Regions from separate parts of the Shewanella sp. YLB-07 genome, predicted to be linked through region 2. Evidence: predicted binding sites of a transcription regulator. Region 2 holds the regulator's gene; each other region holds the start of a gene.
The links. Region 2 encodes LexA, which represses DNA repair genes until DNA is damaged. Its sites were predicted from a motif close to TACTGTATNNNNATACAGTA; they were not measured.

Region 1 (3,292 bases), on a different contig from region 2:
ACGTGATGGGGGTTGGGCCATGGCCCTTACTGATATGGTTAGAAATAGTCGCGGCGCGCAAGTTGCGAAACCGCGATCTAGTGGGCCGAATGGCCCACCGAGTGACTTATATTCTATCGCCTGTGATTAAACACATCTCTAGAATACTTCACCAGTCTCGAGATCCACATTCTCATCACCAGTCGCTGATTCAGCCGCATCGGGAGATGCGAGTAACATGCCACGAAGTGCAGTTTCAATTTCTTCCGCAATTTCAGGATGTTCAATTAGATACTTACCTGCATTTGCACGGCCCTGACCAATTTTATTGCCTTTATAGCTGTACCAGGCACCCGCTTTCTCGACTAATTTATGTATCACACCAAGGTCGACGAGTTCACCAGTACGGTTGATGCCTTTTCCATAAAGAATTTGGAATTCAGCCTGTTTAAATGGTGCTGCTATCTTGTTTTTAACCACTTTGACACGGGTCTCGTTACCGATAACTTCGTCACGATCTTTGATTGCACCGATACGGCGAATATCGAGGCGAACAGAAGCGTAAAACTTAAGTGCATTACCACCGGTTGTGGTTTCAGGGTTACCGAACATTACACCAATCTTCATACGGATCTGGTTGATGAAGATAAGCATGGTATTGGTCTGCTTCAGGTTACCGGCAAGCTTACGCATCGCCTGACTCATCATACGGGCCGCAAGCCCCATGTGTGAATCACCGATTTCCCCTTCAATCTCAGCTTTCGGTGTCAAGGCCGCAACCGAATCGACGACGATGACATCGACGGCACCAGAACGGGTCAAGGCATCACAGATCTCTAACGCCTGCTCACCGGTATCTGGCTGAGAACAGAGTAGGTTATCGATATCGACACCTAACTTTTTAGCATATATAGGGTCTAACGCATGCTCTGCATCGATAAAGGCACATACTCTACCTTGGCGTTGTGCGGCAGCAATGACCTCTAACGTCAGTGTTGTCTTACCCGAAGATTCTGGTCCGTAAATCTCAACGATACGTCCTAAAGGAAGTCCACCGGCACCGAGTGCAACATCTAAAGAAAGTGATCCGGTAGAGATAGTCTCAACATCCATCGAGCGATTCTCGCCCAGTTTCATGATAGAGCCTTTACCGAACTGTTTCTCAATCTGACTTAAAACGGCATTCAGTGCTTTCTCTTTGTTCGCATCAATCTTCATTCCGATATCCTCTTCGCGCATAATCTAAGTCACGGCAACAACGCCGATATAAACTCGTGGCGACTCCGCTATTTGAGCTTAGGAAAACTTTATCCTGCTCGAATAGGGGTCTCAATATGCAAACTAGTATACTGTACAATCATACAGTATCAAGTGCTGATCATGATTATTTTTTTCTAGCCGTGTTCACTCAATTAGAAGCACTTGTTGCAGAAGAAAAATTCAATCTGACTATTTATTCTTTAAAGACGCAACTGGCTCGAAAAATTGCTAATATTGGCATCATATTTTTAAGGCGGCTCCAATGGAGCACCTTGCCTGTTCAATACCTCATAGAAGAAACGAGCTGTAGATGAATGCAATCGACACCCAAAACCTAGAAAAACACACACCTATGATGCGTCAATATTTGACGCTCAAGGCCGAAAACCCAGAAATGTTATTATTTTACCGCATGGGTGACTTCTACGAACTCTTCTATGACGATGCAAAGCGAGCATCCGAACTCTTAGGTATTTCGCTCACCGCCCGTGGTAAGAGTGGCGGCGATCCAATTCCCATGGCGGGACTGCCCTATCACGCCGTCGAAGGTTATCTCGCCAAACTTGTTCAGCTTAGGGTCTCTGTCGCTATTTGTGAGCAGATCGGCGATCCAGCTACCTCTAAGGGTCCGGTTGAGCGAAAAGTCGTTCGTCTCGTCACCCCAGGTACCCTGACCGACGAAGCTTTACTGCAAGAGAGACAAGATAACCTACTTGCTGCTGTATACCATGGCAAGGCAGGCTTTGGTTATGCCACCTTAGACTTAAGCTCCGGCCGTTTCGTGGTCAGTGAATTAGAGACAAGAGAAGGATTAGAGGCTGAGCTGCAACGTACTAATCCAGCCGAGCTTCTCTATAGTGAAGACTTCAGCGAGATGCCTCTCATCAAAGGATTCAATGGCAAACGCAGGCGCCCGGAATGGGAATTCGATTTCGATACCTCCCGTAAACTGCTCTTGGATCAATTTAAGACTAAAGATCTGCGCGGATTCGGCCTAGAAAACGCGCGTTTGTCACTGCAAGCGGCTGGATGCCTGATGCAGTACGTCAAAGATACTCAAAGAACCGCACTTCCCCACATCAACTCTATCGTGCTATTCAATCAAGATGACAGTATCGTGCTCGATGCCGCCACGAGAAGAAACTTAGAGCTGACAATCAACTTGCAAGGTGGGCGTGAAAATACCCTATCTGCCATATTAGATAATACAACGACCCCGATGGGCAGTCGTATGTTGCAACGTTGGATCCACGAACCGCTGAGAAATAAACAACAGATAGAATCTCGCTTAAGTGCACTCACCGAGTTGCTCGACAGCGGCCTGTTTGACACTCTGACTCCACATTTAAAAGCACTGGGCGACATAGAACGAATCACGGCCAGACTCGCACTGAGAAGCGCCAGGCCAAGGGATTTTTCTCGACTGAAGCAAGCATTATCTACCTTGCCCGACATTCAGCAGCTACTCATTGGTTGTCAGTCACCACATCTCAAGCGTTTAGCGACTATTATCGGTGAGTTCCCCGATGAGCTCGCGCTCCTCGACAGAGCAATCATAGACAATCCGCCTATGCTGATCCGCGATGGTGGCGTCTTGCGAGATGGCTACAACGAAGAGCTGGATCAATGGCGCGCCTTGAGTAAGGGGGCAACGGATTACCTCAAAGAGTTAGAGGCTCGTGAGAAAAATTCGACCGGTATATCTACCCTTAAAGTCGGCTATAACCGGGTTCATGGTTACTATATCGAAGTCAGCCGTCGGGAATCTGATCTGGTGCCTCTGAGCTACCAACGAAGACAGACCCTGAAGAATACCGAACGTTACATCATTGCCGAATTGAAAGAACATGAAGAGAAGGTACTCTCAAGTCAGGGCAAGGCACTGGCACTCGAAAAGCAGCTCTGGGAGCAGTTATTCGATCTTCTGTTACCGAAACTCCATGAGTTACAGCAATTCGCTCAGGGTGCGGCAGAGCTTGATGTCATCAGTAATTTTGCCGAACGCGCCGAAACGCTAAACTATCGATGCCCGACACTCACCGACACCTCGGGT
Region 2 (3,292 bases):
CAACACCGATGGCGCAACAGATATACAGGATGATCATGTGCAGGTTGTATACCTGTCCACTGATATCCGTGACACCCTTGGTCATATTAAGGGGCATTTCTGATGCCAAAACGTATGGCGTAAATAGCAACGCCAGAAAAATATACAACACTCGCTTCACTAGACTTCTCCTCTGTCAAAAATTAAGACAAAGAAGAGTCACACAGTAAGTCTCTGCTCTATGCAAACTCTTCAGTTCCCAAAAAAGCAACGATGACTTCAAAGTGCAGTGGCGGTTCACTTGTTATTTTAGTTTGGCAGTCACTTACTACCAGAGTTAACCACGCTCGCACCTACGGCTGAATATATCAGTACCGACTTCAGCGAGGTAAATATCTGGCCTTACACAGATGGCAGGGCTTTACTACGCCGACTACTAAATCGTTTGGATATAACAAATTATCGTTGTTATATCCCTAACTTACTTGGTGTTGAATTATTGATCAAGATCACTTTTAATGAATTTTTTAAAAATTTCGAATAAAAATCAAATACAAAAAAGTCCCTTGCGGGACTTAAATAATCATTTTTCTATTGGCTACATTGACTGGAGATTAGTGCAGAGATCCAAATAAACAGGCTTGATTGAAGTGAGCATCTGTTTGTTCATGGGCTTTAGCATGTAAGTGACTATTCGCATCTTCGATGACAATGCCAAGGGCGCGAGCGCTCTTTTCTACGAGTCTGAGTCGTCGGTTGTCACGGGAATCTAGGACCTGAGTCCAGCAGATGACGGCACTGGATGTACCACTTATGAGTGCTTTTTCCATGGCCCATAAGGTTTCGATTTCGTCTTTAGCATGAACCAACAATACTCGGTCCATCCTAACACCGGCTTCGGCTAACATCTGCTTGTAACCTATGTTGGGAGGACTGATCAATACGATCCATTGCCCCTGATGGCTCAATGTGGCGAGCCGATTACTCACCTTTTTCAGTTCCACCCGGCCCTGAGTGTGGGTACTTACTGTAGTGATACTTCCACACTCTTGGGTGATGGACGCTTGGTCAAGGGGATTCGTCCATAAACCTGGGTGTCTAGGGCTATTTCCGATTAAATTTTTCATTACCAAGCTCCTTCGCCAATGTGCGATTTCATCTATTGCCAGTTGCCGTTACGGATCACACCGACTGCCAGCCCCTCAATGCTCAGGCTCTGACTGGTGAGATCGACCACTATCGGTGCATAGTCTTCATTTTCAGCATGGAGATAAACCATGCTGCCCTTTTTCTCGAAGCGTTTTACTGTGACATCCTCTTCCACTCTAGCCACGACAATTTGGCCATTCTTGGCTTGTGAAATCTTATGCACTGCGAGCAGATCACCCTCGAGAATGCCGATATCTTTCATGCTGTCGCCGCGCACCCTAAGTAGAAAGTCGGCACAGGGACGAAACATGCTTGGGTCGACCTGATAATGTTGTTCTATATGTTCCTGGGCAAGGATGGGTTCGCCTGCGGCAACCTGGCCGATCAATGGCAAGCCTAAATCTTCTGGCTCCGCAGCTTGTGTGAGTCGGATGCCGCGGGACGTACCGGGAATGATCTCTATGCGACCTTTCTTAGCCAGTGCCTTAAGATGTTCTTCGGCAGCGTTGGCGCTCTTGAAACCTAGTCGCTTAGCTATTTCGGCTCGAGTCGGAGGCATTCCTGTATCGGAAATATTACGCTTAATGAGTTCTAGAATCTCGGCTTGTCTTGGTGTCAAAGGTCTCATGATGAATCCTGTCTTTCTATACAGTTACTGTTAGTATATACAGTATTTTAGTCAGTGCAAGGATTAACCAAGATTAGTGAGTATGCAAAAAAACTCTCAATCGCAAGCCCATGGTTTATATTTATTATTTTGGTGTGACTACTCGGTGCTTATATAACGTTAAAAATAGGTGGTGGGCATGGCCTCCTTGAATTATATATCTTTTGTGCTGGTGGTTATCTCTCTAAACTGGCTTATTTTATGTTCTAGGCTATCGAGATGAATTGTACCTATACCTAATATTATTAACTTATGTTGCCTTATAAATGTGAACACCCGTAAAGCTATCTAATATTAATTTTTTTGAAAATTATATTCAATCTCAAGTGCTTTGAGTGTCGAATCAGGCATGCGGGGGATTTTGCTGACTACTATTAGGGAGATCTCTCTTTTATCTGGTATTCTATGCCGTTATTAAGAAGACTCACATTGTATAAGAAAAATGTCAAAAAAAGACTCTCTTTGGTATAAATCCTTACGTTGGATTCAGAAAAAGCTGGTACAAACAATAGTTGTACCCCATGACCCCTTCGCCGATCTCAACTTAGATCCAGATAAGCCTATGGTTTATGTGATGAAGACTGAATCTCTCAGCGACATCGCTTCCTTAAGTGAAATCACTAATAAGTATGGGCTTCCAAGCCCTTATGATGAGTTGGTTGTCGATGGTGAGTACACGCCGAGGGTGGTGTGTCTGGAAGGTGCCAAGCCGCTATTTGGCCAAAGAGAAAGTAACGAGTTTTTCTTAAATAGCTTTATGGATCTGCTCAAGGTACATAGGCAGAAGCCTGAACTGGATATACAGCTAGTGCCGGTTAGCCTTTACTGGGGGCGTACTCCAGGTAAAGAAGACGATACCATGAAGGCGGCGGTATTTGAGCGTCAAAATCCTACCTGGCTGCGAAAATGCCTGATGATCCTCTTCCTGGGTCGACATAATTTCGTTCAATTTTCTAATGCCGTCTCAATTCGTTATATGGCCGACGAACACGGCACCGACAAGCGAATTGCTCATAAGTTAGCTCGTGTTGCTCGAGTCCACTTCAGCCGTCAACGTAAGGTCATGACCGGACCTGTTTTGCCTAAACGTCAGGTGCTATTTCAAGACCTGTTAAATTCAGAGTCCCTGAAGAAGGCGATTCTGGAGGAAGCGGCGAGCAAGAAGATCTCCGAAGTCGAGGCCAGAGCAAAGGCGATGGAGTATCTCGATGAAGTTGCGGCGGATTACTCCGAGAGCTTTGTGCGCATCGCCGAGCGTTTCTTGGCCTGGCTGTGGAACAAGTTGTACAAGGGTATCAATATTAAAGGTGCCGAGCAGGTAAGGCAGCTACATCATGATGGTCATGAGATCATCTATGTACCTTGTCATCGTAGTCATATGGACTACCTACTACTGTCTTATATTCTTTATTATGAAGGCATGGTGCCACCGCACATCGCTGCGGGTATCAACCTCAATTTCTGGCCTGCTGGGCCTATGTTCCGCCGTGGTGGAGC
Region 3 (3,292 bases), on a different contig from region 2:
AAGAAGGTTCTGATGATGGAAGGATAAAGGCTCTTAAAGTCGAGCACTAAGATATGCTTATAAAGGCCGGGGATAGAATCCATCACATAGCCACCCGGACTCTCTAATCCTTGGCTAGTAGCCATTGCGGGGGCAACGAAACCCGCCCTGTGCAGGTGAGGCAAGTATAAGTTATTGAATGCCGCTACCGAGGCGCCGACTCTGCCGAGCTCTAACCCGGTCAGCCTAGAACGCTCTAAAGCAAACTCAAACAACTGGGTTTTCTTGAACACATCCCACACCAAGCGGCTATCGGTTAAATTATAGTGGGCGAGCGCTGCTTTATTATGATGAAATAGCTCGGTTATCTCCTCTCCTCGATTCTCAACCCCCTTCTTACCGCTGGGCAATGCTTTGCCCTCCTCGAGCAAGGCACGTGCAACAGACTCTAATGAGAAACTATCGAATCGATAGAATGCCGCCTTTAACCAATCAATGCCGTCTAACACAACTCTGCCGGGCAGAGAAAGAGTCTCAGGACGGTACTTATCCGGAATTTTCCAGCTCAGTTCAGCGCCTCCCCTGCCGATTGCAAGCTTGATCCCATGTAGTTTTGCTCTTCTATAAACAAGCGCCAGATCGAACGTCACCACGGCCCAACCTATGATGATGTCAGGATCATACTCTGCAAACCAATCAATTAAACTGAGGATAAGTCCTCTCTCATCAGCTACCCACTCTATATAATCAGCTTGGTCATCAGATATTGCCGATGTATCGCTGCTTATCTCACAAGGTGAGCCCACCATGATCACTTTCTTATACTCGTCATTTGATGTCTTGCCGTAGAGGCCGACCGAGTAAAGCTCGCCCGACATACTGCATTCAAAATCGAGAGATATGGCTTGAAGTTGGATATCAACAGAGTTTTTTCTTGCTCGAGTGGCAGTAAAACTGGCCAGTCCTCCCTGCTTTTGAGGATCGAATTGACCGATAAACTCTACATCCAGCGCTATGTATCTCTCTATCAAGTATCTGTGTTCTGGACGAATATCAGTTTCAAACAGAGGAATGCCGAGATCGACAGCGCCTCTGATCACCTGTCTGAATACTTGTGATGAGCTCGCATAAATGGCGGTGACAGGGTCGCTATTAAAGTTATTAAGCGGCAGATCCACCAGTCTTAGTTTTGCTGACTGCGGCAATGCTTGCAGACTGGGCACAGCAGATGTTGCACAGAAACACATATATTCAGCATGAGGAACTTTGACTAAAACGGGGCCATCGGTGGTTTTAATATAATAATGCAGCCAAGCCATACCCGAATGCTGCACCGTATGGCGAGAAAGAATCCGCCCCTTAACCGATGAGGTTCCACTGAGCTCTAAAGAGGGCTTTACTGACATAATTTGTCTATCCAAAACAAGGACTCGATGAAAATGGGATCACATTTAACTCAATAATATAAAATTAGAGTAGTTAAGGCTATGCAATCACTGTTATTATGTACAGCTCTATTTCTCTTCCATATATACCTATGCTATCGGCCGACGTAAAAACACAGATCCGCTCCATATATAAAGGTATTGCAAACTCCTTGCCTGACTTTCGTCCAAGGCGTGAGCAAAACTACATAGTCGCCGAAATATCTAAGACCTTAGCCGGTGAATACGATAAAAGCAGGCGAATTATCGTGGTCGAAGCTGGCACAGGGATAGGTAAATCATTAGCCTACATATTAGGCTCTATTCCATTGGCACTGGCCAGTAAGAAAAAAGTCTGTATCGCCACTGCGACCGTAGCCCTGCAAGAGCAGCTGTTGCACAAGGACCTGCCCTTCTTTTTACAGCAATCTGAGCTAAACTTTACCTTCGGTTTAGTCAAAGGTCGGCAACGCTATGTTTGCCTATCTAAATTAGAGATGTTAATCGGATCCGATAACAGCACTCAGATGGCGATGTGGCAGACCAAACCCGACAACAGCCAGATAAAGCTGCTGCAGACATTATTGAAGCAGTACCATGAAGGTAAATGGAACGGCGAGCGTGACACCTTAGTCAAACAGCTCCCCGACCACCTATGGCAGCAGATAGCTTGTGATAAACACAGCTGTCACAGACAACTCGCCAGCCACAGGAATTGTCCTTTCCATAAAGCACGTGAAGATATCGATAACTGGGATGTGTTGATCGCTAACCACAGCCTCTTGTTTGCCGATCTGGAACTAGGTGGTGGAGTCATTCTGCCCGATCCCGAAGACGTGTATTACATCATAGATGAAGCTCACCACCTGCCAATGGTTGCCAGAGACTTCTCCAGCGCACAAACCACACTCAGGGGCGCAGTCGACTGGCTGGAGAAAATAGAGAAGACCTGTAGCAAGTTACAAAACCAAATAAAGAGTAACCACATCATAGGCCCGGCGCAGGCAATGCAGGACCATATTACCGATCTTACGGGTCAACTCACTCAGATAGCTCATTTTTGTGATAGTCAAACACACAGGTTCGACAATCCTGAGAATCGTTTACGCTTCGAGCATGGCAAGCTACCCCAGGCGCTGCTTATCCAGGCAGAGAACTTAGCCACGGTATCGACTACGGCCCTCAAGCAGTTCAATAAGATGTTAGCCTTGCTCAGTGAAGCCATAAAAGATGGCGATATTCCAAAACATCAAGCCGAACAGCTGCTCACAGAAACGGGCTTCATGTTGCAGAAGCTGGAAAATCTCCAGAAGCTGTGGAAGATGATGGCGAAGGAAGATCACCCCAAAGGGGCTCCTATGGCACGCTGGATTGAAATATTAACCGGTAAACAGACAGATTACCTGTTCAGTGCATCCCCCATAGAAGTCGGCTTCATGTTAGAAAAGCTACTTTGGGATAAGGCCGCAGGTGTGGTGCTTTGCAGCGCGACTTTACGAGCCTTAAATAATTTTAATCATTTCACCCATCAAGTTGGCCTGTCACTCAACGACGGTAGCCGCTTTCTAGCCATGGACTCGCCCTTCGACTTTGAACAGAATGCTACCCTGTTTCTGCCTCAGATGAACAATGAGCCTACGGACGAAAAATTCACCGAAGAACTCGCCCAGCAGATCTTAGCCCTGATTGAAGGTGAGATGGCCACCTTAGTCTTATTCGCATCTTATTGGCAGATGGAGAAGGTCGTCGATATGGTCGAGAGTAAGATCAAAACAGGCTTACTGATCCAAGGCACTATTTCCAGACAAGAAATTTTATCGGCCCATAAGAAACGATGCGATAACGATGAACCTAGTATCATATTCGGTACAGGTAGCTTCTCTGAAGGA

Region 1: recA (recombinase RecA) is a predicted target of LexA. The motif match lies at 1,327-1,346, and genes of this name have one in related genera.
Region 3: dinG (ATP-dependent DNA helicase DinG) is a predicted target of LexA. The motif match lies at 1,474-1,493, and genes of this name have one in related genera.

Annotation. Positions count from the first base shown of each region.
Region 1 is NZ_VOQB01000003.1:320,171-323,462, forward strand. Features, by position in the region: gene recA (recombinase RecA) at 139-1,197, opposite strand; gene mutS (DNA mismatch repair protein MutS) at 1,550-3,292, shown strand, end outside.
Region 2 is NZ_VOQB01000012.1:177,789-181,080, forward strand. Features, by position in the region: partial or broken gene coxB (cytochrome c oxidase subunit II) at 1-160, opposite strand, end outside; gene FS373_RS23285 (cell division inhibitor SulA) at 594-1,106, opposite strand; gene lexA (transcriptional repressor LexA) at 1,139-1,756, opposite strand; gene plsB (glycerol-3-phosphate 1-O-acyltransferase PlsB) at 2,238-3,292, shown strand, end outside.
Region 3 is NZ_VOQB01000002.1:596,670-599,961, reverse strand. Features, by position in the region: gene FS373_RS06495 (DNA polymerase II) at 1-1,385, opposite strand, end outside; gene dinG (ATP-dependent DNA helicase DinG) at 1,517-3,292, shown strand, end outside.